2 regions of the Streptomyces sp. NPDC030991 genome follow, and region 2 is predicted to be linked to the other one. Evidence: riboswitches for the same ligand, from Rfam matches in the RefSeq annotation. Region 2 holds a riboswitch; the other holds the start of a gene.
What was found. Region 2 has a riboswitch for thiamine pyrophosphate ahead of ACZ45E_RS36985 (purine-cytosine permease family protein). Riboswitches for the same ligand answer to the same signal wherever they lie in the genome.

Region 1: it holds a riboswitch for thiamine pyrophosphate, as region 2 does, so the genes downstream of both, thiO (glycine oxidase ThiO) here and ACZ45E_RS36985 (purine-cytosine permease family protein) in region 2, are expected to answer to the same signal.

What each region holds. Positions count from the first base shown of each region.
Region 1 covers NZ_JBVIFR010000024.1:75,472-83,854, reverse strand. Annotated here, with positions in the region: gene pknB (Stk1 family PASTA domain-containing Ser/Thr kinase) at 1-1,862, opposite strand, end outside; gene ACZ45E_RS33355 (thiazole synthase) at 1,946-2,740, opposite strand; gene thiS (sulfur carrier protein ThiS) at 2,747-2,947, opposite strand; gene thiO (glycine oxidase ThiO) at 2,944-4,149, opposite strand; TPP riboswitch at 4,147-4,259, opposite strand; gene ACZ45E_RS33340 (NAD(P)/FAD-dependent oxidoreductase) at 4,432-5,664, shown strand; gene ACZ45E_RS33335 (Rv2175c family DNA-binding protein) at 5,751-6,116, shown strand; gene thiE (thiamine phosphate synthase) at 6,189-6,836, shown strand; gene metF (methylenetetrahydrofolate reductase [NAD(P)H]) at 6,934-7,854, shown strand; gene ACZ45E_RS33320 (hypothetical protein) at 7,900-8,383, shown strand, end outside.
Region 2 covers NZ_JBVIFR010000033.1:14,384-22,766, forward strand. Annotated here, with positions in the region: gene ACZ45E_RS36970 (alanine--tRNA ligase-related protein) at 1-741, shown strand, start outside; gene ACZ45E_RS36975 (DUF4097 family beta strand repeat-containing protein) at 819-1,562, opposite strand; gene ACZ45E_RS36980 (hypothetical protein) at 1,913-2,317, shown strand; TPP riboswitch at 2,425-2,525, shown strand; gene ACZ45E_RS36985 (purine-cytosine permease family protein) at 2,517-3,935, shown strand; gene ACZ45E_RS36990 (response regulator transcription factor) at 4,018-4,725, shown strand; gene ACZ45E_RS36995 (sensor histidine kinase) at 4,712-6,679, shown strand; gene ACZ45E_RS37000 (hypothetical protein) at 6,813-7,226, shown strand; gene ACZ45E_RS37005 (class F sortase) at 7,310-7,924, shown strand; gene ACZ45E_RS37010 (GlsB/YeaQ/YmgE family stress response membrane protein) at 8,078-8,341, opposite strand.

The DNA.
Region 1 (8,383 bases), on a different contig from region 2:
TCCACCGACTGGCTCTTGACCGTGTCCCCGAAGAGGCCCAGGAAGCCGCGGTCGTCGTCGACGTCGAAACCGGCGTCCTCGAGCTTGGCATGGGCCTCGTCCACGCTCATGCCGGTGACGTCCGGGACCTCGATCATCGGCGGGCCCTTGGAGATCGTCAGGGTCACCGTCGCGCCCTCGGCCAGCTGACCGTCGTCGGGGGACTGGCGGGCCACATCGCCCTTGTCCTCGTCGGAGTTGATCCGCTGCGTGGCGATCTCCGCCTTCAGGCCGACATCCTCCAGCTCGGCCACCGCATCGTCCTCGGACTCGCCCGTGACGTCGGGGACGTCCACCGGAGCGCCCTTGGAGACGACCAGGGCTACCGCGGAGCCCGATCTGCGCGTCGCGCCCGCGTCCGGGTCCGTGCTGATCACAGAGCCCTTGGCGACCTCGTCGCTGAACGCCCTGGTGACCATGCCGGGCTCCAGGCCGCGGTCCTTGAGGCCGCTCCTGGCCCTCGCGAGGGGCTTGCCCTCGACGTCGGGGACCTTCACTGTCTCGGGGCCCTTGGACACCGTCAGATTCACCGTGCCGTCGTCCCGGATACGGGCATCGGGCCTGGGGTCCGTCGCCATGACGGTGCCGCGCTTGTACGCGTCGCTGTACTTGTACGTGGTCTTGCCGCCGGGATGCAGTCCGAGCTCGTCGAGACGCTGCTTCGCCTGCTCCTCCGACTTGGCCAGCAGGCGCGGGACCTTGGTGAACTGGCCCGCGTTGATGTACCAGACGCCCGCGCCGACACCGAGGACCAGGAGCAGCGCCGCGAGGATCGCGAACGTACCGCGCCGTGGCCTGCCGCTCCCGCGACGGGCCGGGGCGGCAGGCGGCGGGCTCTCCATGCGGCTCGTGCGGTGGAACCCGTCCTCCTCCGCGGGCAGCGGCAACTGCACCGCGCGCGAAAGCACGCTCGTACGGTCGTCCGCCCCCGCGTGCTCCACGGCCCGCTCCTGCGGCGGCACCGCGTCCAGCTCCGCGTCGGTCAGCGCCGAACGGGCCTCCCGCACATGAGCGAGCAGCGCCACCGCGTCGTGCGGGCGCACCTGCGGGGAGCGGGCGGTGGCCGACGCGACCAGGTGGTCCAGGGCCGGAGAGAGGCCCGGCACGGCCGCGGAGGGCGCCGGGACGTCCTCGTTGAGGTGCTTGTAGAGGATCTGGGCCGGGGTGTCGCCCGAGTGCGGCTTGCCGCCCGTCAGCATCTCGTAGAGGACCACCCCGCACGCGTAGACATCCACGCCGGGCGTCGTCGTGCCGTCCTCTATCTGCTCGGGCGCCAGGTACGAGACCGTGCCGAGGACCGTGCCCGTGGTGGTCGTGACGGTGTCCACGGAGCGGACCAGACCGAAGTCCGCGACCTTCACCCGGCCGTCGTCCCCTATCAGGACGTTCTCCGGCTTCATGTCGCGGTGCACGAAGCCCGCGCGGTGCGCCGCCCCGAGCGCGGCGAGCACCGGCTCCAGGATGTCGAGCGCCGCCCGGGGCCGGAGCGCTCCGCGGTCGCGCAGGACGTCACGGAGAGTGCAGCCCGCGATGTACTCCATCGCCAGGTAGACGTACGCGCCCTCGGCGCCCTGGTCGAAGACGCCCACGACGTTCGGGTGCGAGAGGCGGGCCACCGACTTGGCCTCGCGGATGAAACGCTCGACGAACGTCACGTCGGCCGCCAGCGAGGGGTGCATCACCTTGAGCGCGAGCACACGGTCGAGGCGAGTGTCCACGGCCCGGTAGACCGTGGCCATCCCGCCGACCGCGATGCGTGCGTCGACGCGGTACCGGCCGTCGAGCACGTGCCCGAGCAACGGGTCCTGAAGGGTCGTGTCCACGCAGGCGAGTGTACGAGGAGTGACTGACAGGGCCCGGGCCCGCTGCGGGACCGGGCCCGTACTGCAGCAGAGCTGTGACCCTCTCAGAAGGCGGGGCGCTCGGGGTCGAGACGGGCCAGGCCCGCGGTGGGCGAGGAGGCTTCGGCGAAGTGCCGCCTGGGGATGCGGCCCGCCCGGTACGCGAGCCGGCCCGCCTCCACCGCGTGCCGCATGCCCTCGGCCATGAGCACCGGTTCCTGGGCGCGGGTCACCGCGGAGGCGAGCATCACACCCGCGCACCCGAGCTCCATGGCGAGGGCCACGTCGGAGGCCGTGCCCGCGCCCGCGTCCAGGATCACCGGCACGCGCGCGTGCTCGACGATCAGCTGGAAGTTGTGCGGGTTGCGGATGCCGAGCCCGGAGCCGATGGGGGAGCCGAGCGGCATGATCGCCGCGCACCCCACGTCCTCCAGCTTGCGGGCCATGACCGGGTCGTCATTGGTGTAGGGCAGGACCGTGAACCCGTCGTCGACCAGGGTCTCGGCGGCGTCCAGGAGCTCGATCGGGTCGGGCAGCAGGGTGCGCTCGTCCGCGATCACTTCCAGTTTGACCAGGTTCGTGCCCAGGGCCTCGCGCGCGAGGCGGGCCGTGAGTACGGCTTCGCCCGCTGTGAAGCAGCCTGCCGTGTTCGGGAGCACCTGAATGCCGAGTTTTTCCAGGACGGAGAGGACCGAGCCGTGCACCGTCGCGTTCACGCGGCGCATCGCCACCGTGGTGAGTTCGGTGCCGGAGGCGGTCAGGGAGCGTTCCAGGACGTCGAGGCTCGGGGCGCCTCCCGTGCCCATGATCAGGCGCGAGGAGTACGTGGTGCCTCCGAGGACGAAAGCGTCGTCGGCCATGGCGAGTCAGCCTCCTTGTACGGCTGTGAGGACTTCGACGCGGTCCCCGTCGGAGAGCGCGGTCGCGGACCACCGGGTGCGCGGCACGACGGTCTCGTTGAGAGCGGCGGCGACGCCGGAGTGTGCTGTGGTGAGGGTGGTGACGAGGGCTTCGAGAGTGGTGCCGGCGCTCACCGCGCGCTGTTCACCGTTGACGGACACGTTCATGCGGGCTGCTCCAAGGAGGCGTCACTGGTGCGGTCGCCCGAGCCCCCGGGGCCCTGGCCGGTAAAGCGCCCCGGGGTGAACGGGCGGGCCTCCTCCGGGAGTTCACCGGTGGTCAGGACCTCGGCCATGACGTCCCCGGTGATCGGCGTGAGCAGCACGCCGTTGCGGTGGTGGCCGGTGGCGAGGAGGAGGCCGGGCAGGGCCGTCGGGCCGAGGAGCGGGGCGTTGTCGGGCGAGCCGGGGCGCAGGCCCGCGCAGGTCTCGGTCAGGGGCAGTTCCGTGATGCCGGGGACGAGCTCGTGGGCGTCGCGCAGCAGTTCGTAGACCCCGCCCGCCGTGACCGTCGTGTCCCAGCCGAGCTCCTCGCTGGTGGCGCCCACGACGAGCTCGCCGTTGACGCGCGGTACGAGGTAGAGGTGGCTGCCGCGGACGACCGCGCGCACCGTACGGCTGAGGAACGGCGCGTACGAGGGGGGCACCGTCAGCCGCAGCACCTGGCCCTTGACCGGGCGGACCGGGGGCAGCACCTCGGCCGGGAGCCCCGCGAGCCGCCCGCTGCGGCTGCCCGCCGCGAGCACCGTCCGGTCGGCCGCCCGCGCGGTGCCGTCGGCCAGCAGCACACCGCGCGCCCGGTCCCGTTCGACCAGGAGCCGGTCGGCCCGGACCCGGTGGAAGACCACGCCCGCACGCTCGCAGGCCGTCACAAGGGCGCCCGCGAGCCTTCTCGGGTCGATCTGGTGGTCACCGTCGACCCGCAGGCCCCCGCGTACGCCCGGCGCGAGCATCGGCTCAAGCCGGCGGCAGTCGCGGCCCGACAGCCACTCGGACTCCAGCCCCGACTTCCTCTGCAGCGCGTGCAGTTCACGCAGGTGCGCCCGGTCGTCCGCGTCCAGCGCGACCGCCAGCGTGCCGCACGCGCGGTAGCCGAGTTCCTGGCCGGTGGCCTCGGACAGCTCGGCCGCGAACTCGGGGTAGCGGCGCGCGGACTCGACGTTCAGGGCGAGCAAGGTCTGCTCGCCGTAGTGGAGTTCGGTGACGGCGGCCAGCATGCCGGCCGCCACCTGGGCGGCCCCGCCGCCCGGTTCGGGGTCCACGACCGCTACGGACAGACCGCGCTGCGCGGCCCGCCACGCGGTGACCAGACCGATGATGCCGCCCCCGACGACCAGTACGTCGGTGGCTTCGGTGGGAGTGCGCGACATGGGCGTCCAGCCCCTCCCTTCGCCGGCATGACCCGGATCAGGTTCGTACGGTCGGAGGCCGCCCAGCCTCCCTCTCAGCCCGCTGCGTACGGGCTCCCGCGAGTGCTTTACGTCGGCCACCCTAACTCGTGCGCAGGACCCTCAGTAAGGGAGCCTGCGGGCCGTGACCCGTGGGCGCGGCGCCCCTTGATCGCTAAACCGGTGACACGTGTGCAGGACGTCACGGCGCGGGAGTGGCCCGCGCCGCTGACTGACGCAAGATCAGGTGCTTAAGGTGATCCGATGAGCGAGCAGCGGAGCGGCAACGGAACACCTCCAGGACAGCGGCGCGTCGTCGTCGTCGGCGCGGGCATGGCCGGCGTGCAGACGGCCGTGGCCCTGCGAGAACAGGGCTTCGCCGGCTCCGTCACGCTGCTCGGCGCCGAGCCCCACCCGCCCTACGACCGGCCGCCGCTCTCCAAGGCCGTCCTGCTCGGCAAGGCCGACGGTTCCGCCTTCGACGTGGACTTCGAGGCGCTCGGCGTCACCCTTGAGGTGGGCCGCGTGGTCACCGGGCTGCGCCCCGGCGACCACGAGCTGGACACGGCCGCCGGGCCGGTCCCCTACGACGTGCTCGTCGTCGCCACCGGCGCCGAACCCGTCCGGCTGCCGGGCACCGAAGCCGTCCCCGACGTCCATCTGCTGCGCACCCTGGACGACGCGGAGCGGCTGCGGCCCGTCCTGGCGGAACAGCGCGACGTGGTGGTCGTGGGCGCCGGGTGGATCGGTGCCGAGTTCGCCACCGCCGCCCGCGAGGCCGGTTGCCGGGTCACCGTCGTGGAGGCCGCCGGGCGACCGCTGGCCGGGGCGCTGCCCGCCGAGATGGCGGCGCCCATGGCGGCCTGGTACGCGGACGCCGGAGCCCGGTTGCGTACCCACGCGCGCGTGGAGCGCGTCGAGCCGGGCTTCGTGGTCCTGGACGACGGGACGCGGCTGCCCGCCGGGGCCGTCGTCGTCGGCATCGGCGCCCGCCCGGCCACCGGCTGGCTGGCCGGTTCCGGCATCGGCCTGGGTGCCCACCGCGAGGTACTGGCGGACGCGAGCCTGCGCACGTCCCTGCCCGACGTGTACGCCGTCGGGGACTGCGCCTCGTTCCCCTCGGGGCGCTACGGGGAGCGGCTGCTGGTCCACCACTGGGACAACGCCCTCCAGGGGCCGCGCACGGTCGCGGCGAACATCATCGGTGAGACACCGGCGGTGTACGACCCGGTGCCCTACTTCTGGTCCGAGCAGTTCGGCCGCTTCGTGCAGTACGCGGGCCATCACGGCGCCGCCGACACGACGGTGTGGCGCGGCGACCCCACCGGCGCGGCCTGGTCGGTCTGCTGGCTGCGCGAGGGCGCCCTGGTGGCCGTGCTGGCCGTCGGCAAACCCCGCGACCTGGCGCAGGGCCGCAAACTCATCGACGCGGGCACCGTGCTGGACCCGGACCGGCTCGCCGACCCGGCCCGACCCCTGAAGTCCGCCGTGGCCTGACCGGTCGGGCCGCCACCGCGGGGCTGGAACACCTGGTCGGCCCGCCCCGGCTTCCGACTGTCAGTCCGGGATGGCACGCTTGTCCCGTGACCGAGATTGACGCAAAGATCGATGCTCTCGTCCCCGACTGGCTCACCCTCCCCGACATCGCCGAGCAATTCGGCATCGAGGTGACGCGTGTGCGACAGCTGGTGAAAGAGGGCCAGGTGATCGCCGTACGCCGTGGTGAGAACAGGGCGCTGCACGTGCCCGCCGCCTTCATCGACGACGACAAGATCGTCAAGGGCCTCACCGGCACCCTGACGCTCCTGCGGGACGACGGCTTCAGCGACGCGGAGATGCTGGAGTGGCTCTTCACCCCCGACCCGACCCTGCCGGGCACGCCCGCGCAGGCCCTGAGCGAGAATCGCGGCACGGAGGTGAAGCGTCGCGCCCAGGCGCTCGCCGTCTGACCTGACAACCGTCCGGCGTGCGCACCACGGCCTCGTGGTGCGCACGTCATCGACACCAACGGGGGATGTCCCATGGCCGACCCGAAGCGCGCGCAGCTCGCCGATGCCCGGCTCTACCTGTGCACCGACGCCCGCAAGCGCCAAGGCGACCTGCCGGAGTTCCTCGACGCCGTGCTGGCCGGCGGTGTGGACATCGTCCAGCTGCGCGACAAGGGCATGGAGGCCGGCGAGGAGCTGGAACACCTCGCCGTCTTCGCCGAGGCGGCCCGCCGCCACGGCAAGCTCTTCGCGGTCAACGACCGGGCGGACGTCGCTCACGCGAGCGGCTCGGACGTGCTCCACCTGGGCCAGGGCGACCTGCCCGTCCCCGCGGCCCGCGCCCTCCTCGGCGAGGACGTCCTCCTGGGCCGCTCCACGCACGCCGACACGGAGGCCGCCGCGGCCGCCGTCCAGGAGGGCGTGGACTACTTCTGCACCGGCCCCTGCTGGCCGACCCCGACCAAGCCCGGCCGGCCCGCCCCCGGTCTCGACCTGGTGCGCCACACCGCGGGCCTCGGCACCGACCGCCCCTGGTTCGCCATCGGCGGCATCGACCTGGGGAACCTGGACGAGGTCCTGGAGGCCGGCGCCCGGCGCGTCGTCGTCGTCCGCGCCCTCACGGAGGCCGACGATCCGGCCGCCGCGGCGGCCGAGTTCGCCAAGCGTCTGCGTTCGATGTGACCCCTGGGAAACGCCGCCGAGAAGCGGCGTCGAGCGCACCTGTCCGCAAGGTGGACGGGGATTAGGGGCTACCGGATTCCGTCAGTAACCTGCCCGTATGGCCTTTGGCACCGCTTCCACCAGGACTGATCGAGCCCGCACCGTGCGCGACATGCTCGCGGCCGGGAAGACCACGTACTCGTTCGAGTTCTCCGCGCCGAAAACCGCGAAGGGCGAGCGCAACCTGTGGAACGCGCTGCGCAGGGTCGAGGCCGTCTCGCCGGACTTCGTCTCCGTGACGTACGGCGCCGGTGGCTCCACGCGCGCGGGCACGGTCAGGGAGACCGAGCAGATCGTCGCGGACACGACGCTGACGCCGGTCGCCCACATCACCGCCGTCGAGCATTCGATCGCCGAACTGCGCAACATCATCGGCCAGTACGCCGACGCCGGCATCCGCAACATGCTCGCGGTGCGCGGAGACCCGCCGGGCGACCCCACGGCCGACTGGGTCTCGCACCCCGAGGGGCTGACGTACGCGGCCGAACTCGTCGAGCTGATCAAGGAGTCGGGGGACTTCTGCGTCGGCGTCGCCGCGTTCCCCGCGATGCATCCGCGCTCCGCGGACTGGGACAACGACGTGCGGCACTTCGTGGACAAGTGCCGGGCGGGCGCCGATTACGCGATCACGCAGATGTTCTTCTACCCGGAGGAGTACCTGCGACTGCGCGACCGGGTCGCGGCGGCGGGCTGCGACACCCCCATCATCCCGGAATGCATGCCGGTGACGAGCGTGCGCATGCTCGAACGTCTGCCGGTGCTCAGCAACGCGGACTTCCCCCCGGCGCTGAAAGAGCGGATCCTCACAGCGAAAGACGATCCTGCCGCTGTACGCTCCATTGGCATCGAGTTCGCCACGGAGTTCTGCGCGAAGCTGCTTGACGAGGGTGTACCGGGTCTGCACTTCATTACGCTCAACAACTCCACTGCGACGCTGGAGATCTACGAAAACCTGGGCCTGCACGACCAGCGGGCCTGATCGGCCGTACCCGCACGGGGTGACGGCCGTACGAGAGGGGCGTACATGGGCTGGGCGGTCCTCTATGCGGCATTCGGACTGGTGGCGCTGTGGCTCCTCGGTGAGGTGCTGCTGCAGTACAAGGCACGACTGCGCTGGCGCCTGCTCGCCTTCGGCGGCTTCCTCGGCGTGGTCCTCGGCGTTCTGATGCCCTCGGTGCTCGTCATCGCCGCCGGGGCCATCGCCTTCGCGGTCGGGCAGACGTACGTCACGCTCTCCTTCCGCAGCGGCTTCGCGGCGGGCTGGGCCCTCAAGAACGCCCCCGGCGGGGCCGAGAGCGGCAGCAGGGGCGGCAGCAAGCGCCGCCGGAAGGACCCCGCGCGCCAGGAGCCGACGCTCGAGGTCTCCGACCTGGAGTACGAGCAGGGGGCGCAGGAGTACGCGCACACCCCGCAACCCCCTCAGACCCCGGCCGAGTCCACCGCGGTGTACGCCACCACCGAGCCGATGCCCGACGACACCGGCCAGTACGGCGTCTACAGCGACACGG
Region 2 (8,383 bases):
TGCACCGTCGAGGACAACTGGTGGTCCAACGGACCGACCGGCCCGTGCGGCCCCGACTCGGAGATCTTCCTCTGGACCGGTGACACGCCCCCGCGCTCGACACCCACCCGTGACGACCGCTGGGTCGAGGTGTGGAACCACGTGATGATGCGCCACCGTCGCCTGCCCGACGGCTCTCTCGTGCCGCTGCCGCAGCGCAACGTCGACACCGGGCTCGGCCTGGAACGGCTGGCCTCGCTGCTCCAGGGCGAGCGCTCGGTCTTCGACTGCGACGTCTTCGCTCCGTGGCGGCGCAGCGTGCCGGACCTGTGGCGGCTGGACGTACCGACGTCGCGTCTCGTCTGCGACCACCTGCGCTCGGCCATGGTGGTCATCGGGGACGGGGTGCGACCGGGCGCCACCGGCCGCGGCTACGTGCTGCGCAGACTGCTCCGCCGCGCCCTCACCGCCCTGTGGCGGGACGATCCCTCGCGTCAACTGGTCGACCTGCCCGAGGAGTTGACCCGGCACACGCTCGACCGCTTCCGCCAGACGACGGAGCCGGACGAGGTGCGCCGGGTGCTTCTCGACGAGGAACGCCGCTTCGCCGGTCTCCTCCGGCGCGGCCGTCAGGTGCTGGCCCGCCCCCGCTTCCGTGGCCCGCTCGACGAGGACGACCTGCGCTATCTGCACGACACGCACGGCCTGCCCCGGGAACTGGTGCTGAGCCTGCGCTGCGAGGAGCCCAGCCGGAGTTCGTAGGCCGCGTGCGTGCGGGCCTGGTGGGGCGGAGTGGAGTTCGCCGACAGGCTCGACGGAGGGGGTCCGACGAGCGGACTCTAGTCGCGGGCGGCGCGCACGTCACCGTTGACCGTGGTGAGCGCCATGGTGCGGGCGGGCCGTTCGCCGCCTGTGGGGAGCGTGATCAGAGGGTGGCCGTTCTCCGTCGTGGCGTCCACCCGGTAGGCGGGGGAGTCGTGGGGGACGGCGACGTCCACGGACCCGTTGACGGTCCGTGCGGAGATCCGCCGCGGAGCGGTGCCGCAGCCGAGCGTGACGTCGCCGTTGACCGTCCGCGCCCGCAGCGCCGAAGCGCGTACGGCCGTCGCCCGCACGGAACCGTTCCGGGTCGCGAGCCGCAGCGTCGCGGCGCTCTGCCCCGAACCCGTCACCGTCACATCGCCGTTGACCGTCGTCAGGTCGAGGGAGCCGGCCACCTCGGCGACATCGATGCCCGCGTTGCGCGCCGTGACGGTCACCGAGGTGCCGGCGGGTATGCCGATCTCCGGCATCCGGGGGCACGGCCGGTCGTGTCCCCGGCACGACAGATCCAGGACCTGCGTGCGGCCGTGCCGGGACCAGTGAGCGGCGACGGCCGGGTCGACGCCGGCCCGGTCGTCGTCGGTGGGCCGCAAGCGCACTCCGTTCTCCGTGGTGATCGTCAGACGCGGGGCCGAACCGGCCGGCCGGGCGTCCGTGCCGGCGGAGCGGCCGTGCCCGTCGTCGCCTCCGCACCCCGACAGGAGGGGGAGGGCCGCCAGCACGAGAGCCCCGGCGGCCAGCCGCCGGGCGGATGACTTCATCGCTGCCTTCATCCCGACCGACTGCCCCGTGCCGCGCTCCGCTCACGCGATCGCCTCGGCGGAGGCCCGCCGAGGCGATCGGAGGTACTCCACCCTCCGCCCGGAGGCGGAGGGTGGAGTGGCGGGCTCACTGCCGAACCCTCCCGGGAGGGGCTCGGGGCGATCCGTGTCGCACGAAGTCCCCTGTACAGCGAGGGTGAAACACGGGAAACCGACTGATGCTCCCCGGGGCGCCGCGAGATTGGCCGGAACCTCGTGCCGGACAGGGGGCGTGCGGTGCCCGGCACGGGGGTAGGCGCGCCCCACACGGGCTGCGTCGGCTGCGCCGCCCGCCGGCTGAGGGGTCGAGGATGGAGCGAGCGCGGGCGCGGTTTCCGGCGCGTTGGGAAGACGGGGGCGTCCTGGTCGTCGGCGCCGTCGACGCCGACGGAGAGTTCGATCGGGCCGCGGCGGCCGAGCTGTGCGCTCTGCTGACGCGCATGACACGGACCGGACAGCGGCTCTTCGTGGTGGACTTCGCCCGAGCCGGCCGCCGCGCCGCCGACGGCATCCGGCAGTTCGTCCGGGCGAGCCTGGAGGAAGAGGCGCTGCCGGACTGCTTCCTCACCGTCGTCGCCGGGACCATCGCGCGCCCCGTGCTGCTCGCCGAGGGCGCCGACCGCCTCTCGGGCGGCCTCCACGACACGGTCACCGACGCCGTCGAGGCCTGCTGGGCCGCGGCGCCAGAAGCCGGAGAAGCGGGCGTCCTGAACTAGGGCGTGTGTCGAAAGTCCCGCCGGCCGGCGGGACTCCGCCGTCGGCCTGGGCCCCGAGGGGGTGCCTTCGGTACGCGCCCGCCGAGCCGCTAGTGTTCGCATCCGTACTGCCCGACACGGGGTGCCCCGCGACATCGACGGGGCTGAGATCACACCCGTAGAACCTGAACCAGTTAGCACTGGCGGAGGGATGTCAGCGATGCCGATACCGCACGCTTCCTTGGACCCGCGCGCCGCCGAGCCGCACAGCGCGACCGCCTTCGACGGACGGATGCCCGCCGCGCCGGGGGACTGGCGGCCCGAGGCGCGGGGCATCGCGCCCGTCCCCGAGAACCACCGGTACGGCGGTGCCGGACGGCTGTTCACCGTGTGGTTCGCGCCGAACCTGACGATGAGCGGCGTCTTCACCGGCACGGTCGGCGTCGGCCTCGGCCTGGACTTCGCCACCGCGCTGGCCGCCGTGGTCCTGGGCACCGTGCTCGGCGCCGTGCCCACCGCGTACCTCGGCACCTGGGGCAGCCGCACCGGGGCCGGCCAACTGCCGCTGGCCGGACTGGCGTTCGGCCGTGGCGTCGTCGTGCCCGGCGCTCTGCAATGGCTGTCGTCCATCGCCTGGGACGCGCTCATCGGACTCTTCGGCGGAGACGCGCTCGCCCGGCTCTGCGGCTGGCCGTTCTGGCTCGGCGCGCTGGTGATGATGGCCGCCCAGGGCGCTTTCGGCGCGCTGGGCTACGAGGCGATCCACCGCCTGCAGAAGTGGATGACGGCCGTTCTGGCGGTCGCTTTCTGCGCCCTCGCGCTGCGGCTGGCGGACACCGGTGTCATCCCGCCCGGCCACGGCAGCGCCCACGGCGCCGACCGCGCCGGGGCGTTCGTCCTCACCGCCACCATCGCGCTGAGCCTGGCGATCTCCTGGGCCCCGTACGCCAGCGACTTCAGCCGGTACCTGCCGCGCACCACCTCGACGACCCGCATGTTCTGGTGCACGCTGGCCGGCGTCGTCGTGTCCTTCACCGCCGTGCAGGCGCTCGGACTCTGGGGCGCCTCCGTCTTCACCGACCAGACCGCCCAGGGCGTCGACACGCTGCTGGGCGGGGGAGCGGTCGGCTCGGCCGGACTCCTGGCCGTGGCGCTGGCCGCGCTGTGCAGCAACGCGATGAACGACTACAGCGGTTCGCTCGCCCTTCAGGTCGTCGGCGCCCGGCTGCCACGTCCCCTCGCCGCCGGTCTCGCCGCGCTCCTCGGCTTCCCGCTGGTGCTGTGGATGCACGCCGCCGACACCGCCGCCCGCTTCCAGAACGTGCTCCTGTTCGTCGGCTACTGGATCCCCGGCTTCGTGGCCGTCGTCCTCGTCGACTGGCTGGCCCGCTCCCGCGCCCGCGGCGGCGCCCCCATCGACCTCGCCGCGGAACACTCCCGCCGCCGGCCGCCGTGGCCCGCCCTGACGGCGTTCCTCGCCGCCTTCGCCGCCACGGTCCCGTTCATGAACACGTCCCTCTACGTCGGTCCCGTGGCCGAGGCGCTGCACGGCGCCGACCTCGGCTACTACGTCGCTTTCGTGACCGCCCTCGTCCTCTACGCCCCGGTCAGGCTGCGCTCGTCACCGGCACAGCGCTGAGGCGCGCCGCCCTCCCGCAGGCCCGCGCCCGGCCCGGGCACGACGCGGCTCGCCTACGATCTGCCAGGTGTGCGCACATGTCATGGTCGCTGAAGACGACGCGAAACAGGCCGAACTGGTCCGCCGCTACCTGGAGCGGGAAGGCCATGCCGTCACCGTCGTACGGGACGGGCGGCAGGCCATCGAGGAGGTCCGGCACCGGGAACCCGACCTCCTCGTCCTCGATGTGATGATGCCGCGGGCCGACGGCCTGGACGTCGTACGGGTGCTGCGGGCGGAGGCGCGCGAGACACCCGTGCTCATGCTGACGGCCCGCACCACCGAGGACGATCTGCTCCTCGGTCTCGACCTCGGGGCCGACGACTACATGACGAAGCCGTACAGCCCGCGCGAGTTGATGGCGCGGGTGCGCACCCTGCTGCGCCGCACCCACCGCGGCGGCCCCGCGTCACCGGGCTCCGCGGCGTTCAGGGTCGGTTCGCTGGTCGTCGATCCCGACCGGCACGAGGTGTCGGTCGACGGCGCCCCGGTGGAGTGCACGCCGGGCGAGTTCCGGCTGCTCGCGGCGATGGCGGCCGAACCCGGCCGGGTCTTCGGCCGGCAGCGGCTCCTCGCCGAACTGCACGGATTCGACCGGTACATAAGCAACCGCACGGTCGACGTGCACGTCATGAACCTGCGCAAGAAGATCGAGCCGCAGCCGCGCCGCCCCGTCCGGCTGCTCACCGTGTTCGGGGTCGGCTACAAGCTGACGGACCCGGCGAAGGGCGCATCCGATGCGCAGGCGTAGGCCGGGGAAGGAGCGCCGGGCGGGCGCGCGGAGCGACCGGCCGCCGCTGCGCAAGAGCCTGCGCGGACGGCTCCTCGCCGTCTCCGTCCTGGTCGCCACCTGTTCCGTCGCGGCGACGGCCTGGCTCGCCGCGCAGACCACGTCCGGCGCCATCAGGCAGGAGCAGGGCCAGAACCTCGCCGACGACACCAGGATCTACGACACCCTGCTCGGGTACGCCGCCACGCACCCCCGGTGGGACGGCGTCGACACGGCCGTACGCGAACTGGCCCGCTCCACCGGACGCCACATCACCCTCACCACCCAGGCGCGCCGACCGCTCGCCGACTCGGCGGGACACACGCCGGCGCGCACCCTGCCCGCGCAGGCGTCGGCGACCGTCGACCCGCTCTCCGTGGACACGGCGCTCGCCTCGGGACGGACCGGGGCGTCGACCGCGGCGGCGGACCGGATCGACGTCCGCGCCGTCGGCCCGTTCAGGCTGCCCGCCGCGGAACGCTCGGAGCTGCGCGGTCTCGCCGAGCGGCACAAGTCGTGTCTGCGCGCGGTCGGGATCGGCGCGGACATCGTGGTGGGCCCCAGCGGGCGCCCCCGGGTGGAAGCCATCGGCTCCGGTGACGCCACCGGCGAGGCGGGCTACGCCAAATGCGCGACGGATGTGCTCGACGAGCCGACGTCGACGGAGGGCAGAGCGCTCACGGCCCTGACCCGGCTCACCAACTCCTGCCTGAAGCGCCAGAGCCATGACCGCGTCGACCTCGCTCTCGACCTGACCTGGCGGCAGGGGCCGCGCGCCGTGCCGGACAAGGAAGCAGCCGCGGCCCGTGCCGTGCCCCCGGCCCCGACCTCGGCCCCGGTCCCGGAGCCGGCGGCGACGGTGGCGGAGGACGACCGGACGGTGGCCTCCTGCGTGAGCACGGCCCGGCGCGAACAACTCACCTCGTACGTCGCCGCGCCCGTACTCCTGTTCATCGGCGACCAGGGCGGCGGCACCGTCCCCGGGTTCGACCTGTCCCCGCGCAACACCGCGAAGATCGCGGGCGTCGCCGCCCTCGTCCTCGCCCTGACCGTCGGCGCGTCCGTCCTCGCGGGCACCCGGCTGGTGCGGCCCCTGTACGCGCTGACCGGCGCGGCCCAGCGGCTGAAGGACGGCCGTGCGACGGAGCCGGTGCCGGTGACGACCGACAACGAGATCGGCAGGCTCGCGGCGGCGTTCAACGACATGTCGGCGCACCGCACGCGCCTGGAGGAGCAGCGCAAGGCGATGGTCAGCGACGTCGCGCACGAACTGCGGACGCCGCTGAGCACCATCCGCGGCTGGCTGGAGGCGGCGCAGGACGGCGTCGCCGAACCCGATCCGGCGTTCATCGACTCGCTCCTCGAAGAGGCCGTACAGCTCCAGCACCTCATCGACGACCTCCAGGACCTGGCCGCCGCGGACGCCGACACACTGCGGCTGCACCCCCGGCCGGTGCGCGTGGAGGAGTTGCTCGGCCAGGTCGCCGCGGCCCACCACGTACGCGCGGAGACGGCGGGCGTGACGCTGACCGTCAGTCAGTCGCCGTCCCCCGTACCGGAGTTGATGGCAGACCCGGTCCGGCTCCGGCAGGCGGTCGCCAATCTCGTCTCGAACGCGGTACGCCACACGGGCCCGGGCGGCACGGTCACGCTGCGCGCGTACGCGGCCGACGCCGGGGACGAGGTCGTGGTGGAGGTCGCCGACACCGGCAGCGGCATCCCCGCCGCGGATCTCCCGTACGTCTTCGACCGCTTCTGGCGCGCGGAGAAGTCCCGCAGCAGACGCACAGGCGGCAGCGGCCTCGGCCTGTCGATCGTGCGCAAACTCGCGCAGGCGCACGGCGGTTCGGCGACGGCGGCCAGTACGGAGGGCGAGGGATCGGTGTTCACGCTGCGGCTGCCGCCTGCGGGCCCGCCCGCCGCGGAGCGGTCCTGATGCGATGACCACAGCCGTCTGACAGCTTCCTTACAACTCCACGCGAGCCTGGGTCCGTCGATCAAGGGCCACGCCCGGCGATCGGCACCTCCCGGCCGACCGGCCGTGAGCGCCCAGGTATTGGAGCCCCACCATGTCCCACCGACTGTCCCTGCGCACCGCGGCCGTCACCGCCGCCCTGGTCGCCGGGGTGCTCGCCCCGGCCGGCGGCGCGTTCGCCTCCGACACCACGCCCAAGCCGGTGGCGAGCGACCGGGCGGCCGCCGACAAGGCCGACAAGGCAGAGAAGGAAGCAAGGGCCGACAAGACCGCCGAGCCTGTCGAGGCCGGACAGGCCGAGGCGAGCCCGGCCCCGTCCCGGGACAGCGACGAGGCGCGCAAGCGGGCCGCCGTCGCGAAGGCGCCGCGCGGCGGCGTGGCGGCGGGCGAACGCCCGGCGTCCGACGGCGGCTCCACGTCCACCGCGCTCGTCGCCTCGCTCTCCGCGGCGGCGCTCCTCGTGGGCGCGGGCACCGTGGTGCTGCGCCGCCGCGCGTCGCAGCGCTGAGCGTCCGTCCGCCTTGACGGCCCCCTGGCGCCGTCCGCCGTTCTGCGGGCGGCGCCACCCGCTCCCCGTCCCAGGAGTCTCTTGTGCACCAGCCGAGGTGGCGCGTGGCCGCCCTGTCCCTCTTCCTCCTCGCCCCGCTCACCGCGTGCGCGTCGGGGGCCGGAGCTCGGATCAGCGGCGACGCGAGCACCGCCCCGCCCTCCCGCTCCGCCGGCCACCTCCCCGGGCCCGGCCGCACCGCCGCCGCGCACCCCGACCGGGTGACCATCGCCTCGATCGGCGTCGACAGCGCCCTGCTCCCGCTCGGCCTGAACCGGGACGGCACCGTCGAAGTCCCGCCCGCCCGGCAGGGCATGACGGCCGGCTGGTACACCGGCGGCGCGGCGCCGGGCGAACGCGGAGCCGCCGTGATCATCGGCCACAACGACACCAGGTACGGCAGAGCCGTCTTCCACGACCTGCGCCGACTTCACAAGGGCGCGGACGTCACCGTGCGCGACACCCTCGGGAGAACGGCCCACTTCAGGGTCACGGCGACCGAAACGGTCAGCAAGAAGGAGTTCCCGACCCAGAAGGTCTACGGGGCCACCGGCGCCCGCACCCTGCGCCTGATCACCTGCGACGGAGCGTTCGACGCCCAGGGCCACCCCGTGGACAACCTCATCGTCTACGCCGAACTCGACGGGCCCGGGGCGTGAGGTGAAGGGCTCCGGGCGGGGTGACGTGTCCGACATGGGGCGCGTGCCAACTCGCGGCCCGCGTCGGCCTGTTGGGTGCCGCGCGGCCGGGGCGCCCCGCGCCGACCGCCGGCCGGTCGGTGCCGGCCGGCATGTCGGGGCGAACGTCGTACGTCAGCGCGTCCGGCCGGCCACCAGGCGGTAGAGCAGGAGCACGATCACCGAACCGACGATGGCGGCGATCCAGGTGGACAGGCTGAAGAAGCCGTCGATGGAGTGGACTCCGAAGATCACCTTGCCGAGCCAGCCGCCGAGGAGGCCGCCCACGATGCCGATCAGCATCGTGATGAGGCAGCCGCCGGGGTCCTTGCCCGGGGTGAGTGCCTTGGCGATCGCTCCCGCGATGAGTCCGATCAGGATCCAGGCGATGATGCCCACGAGTTCGTCCCTTCCGTTCCGTTGCGTGAAGCCGGCCGACGG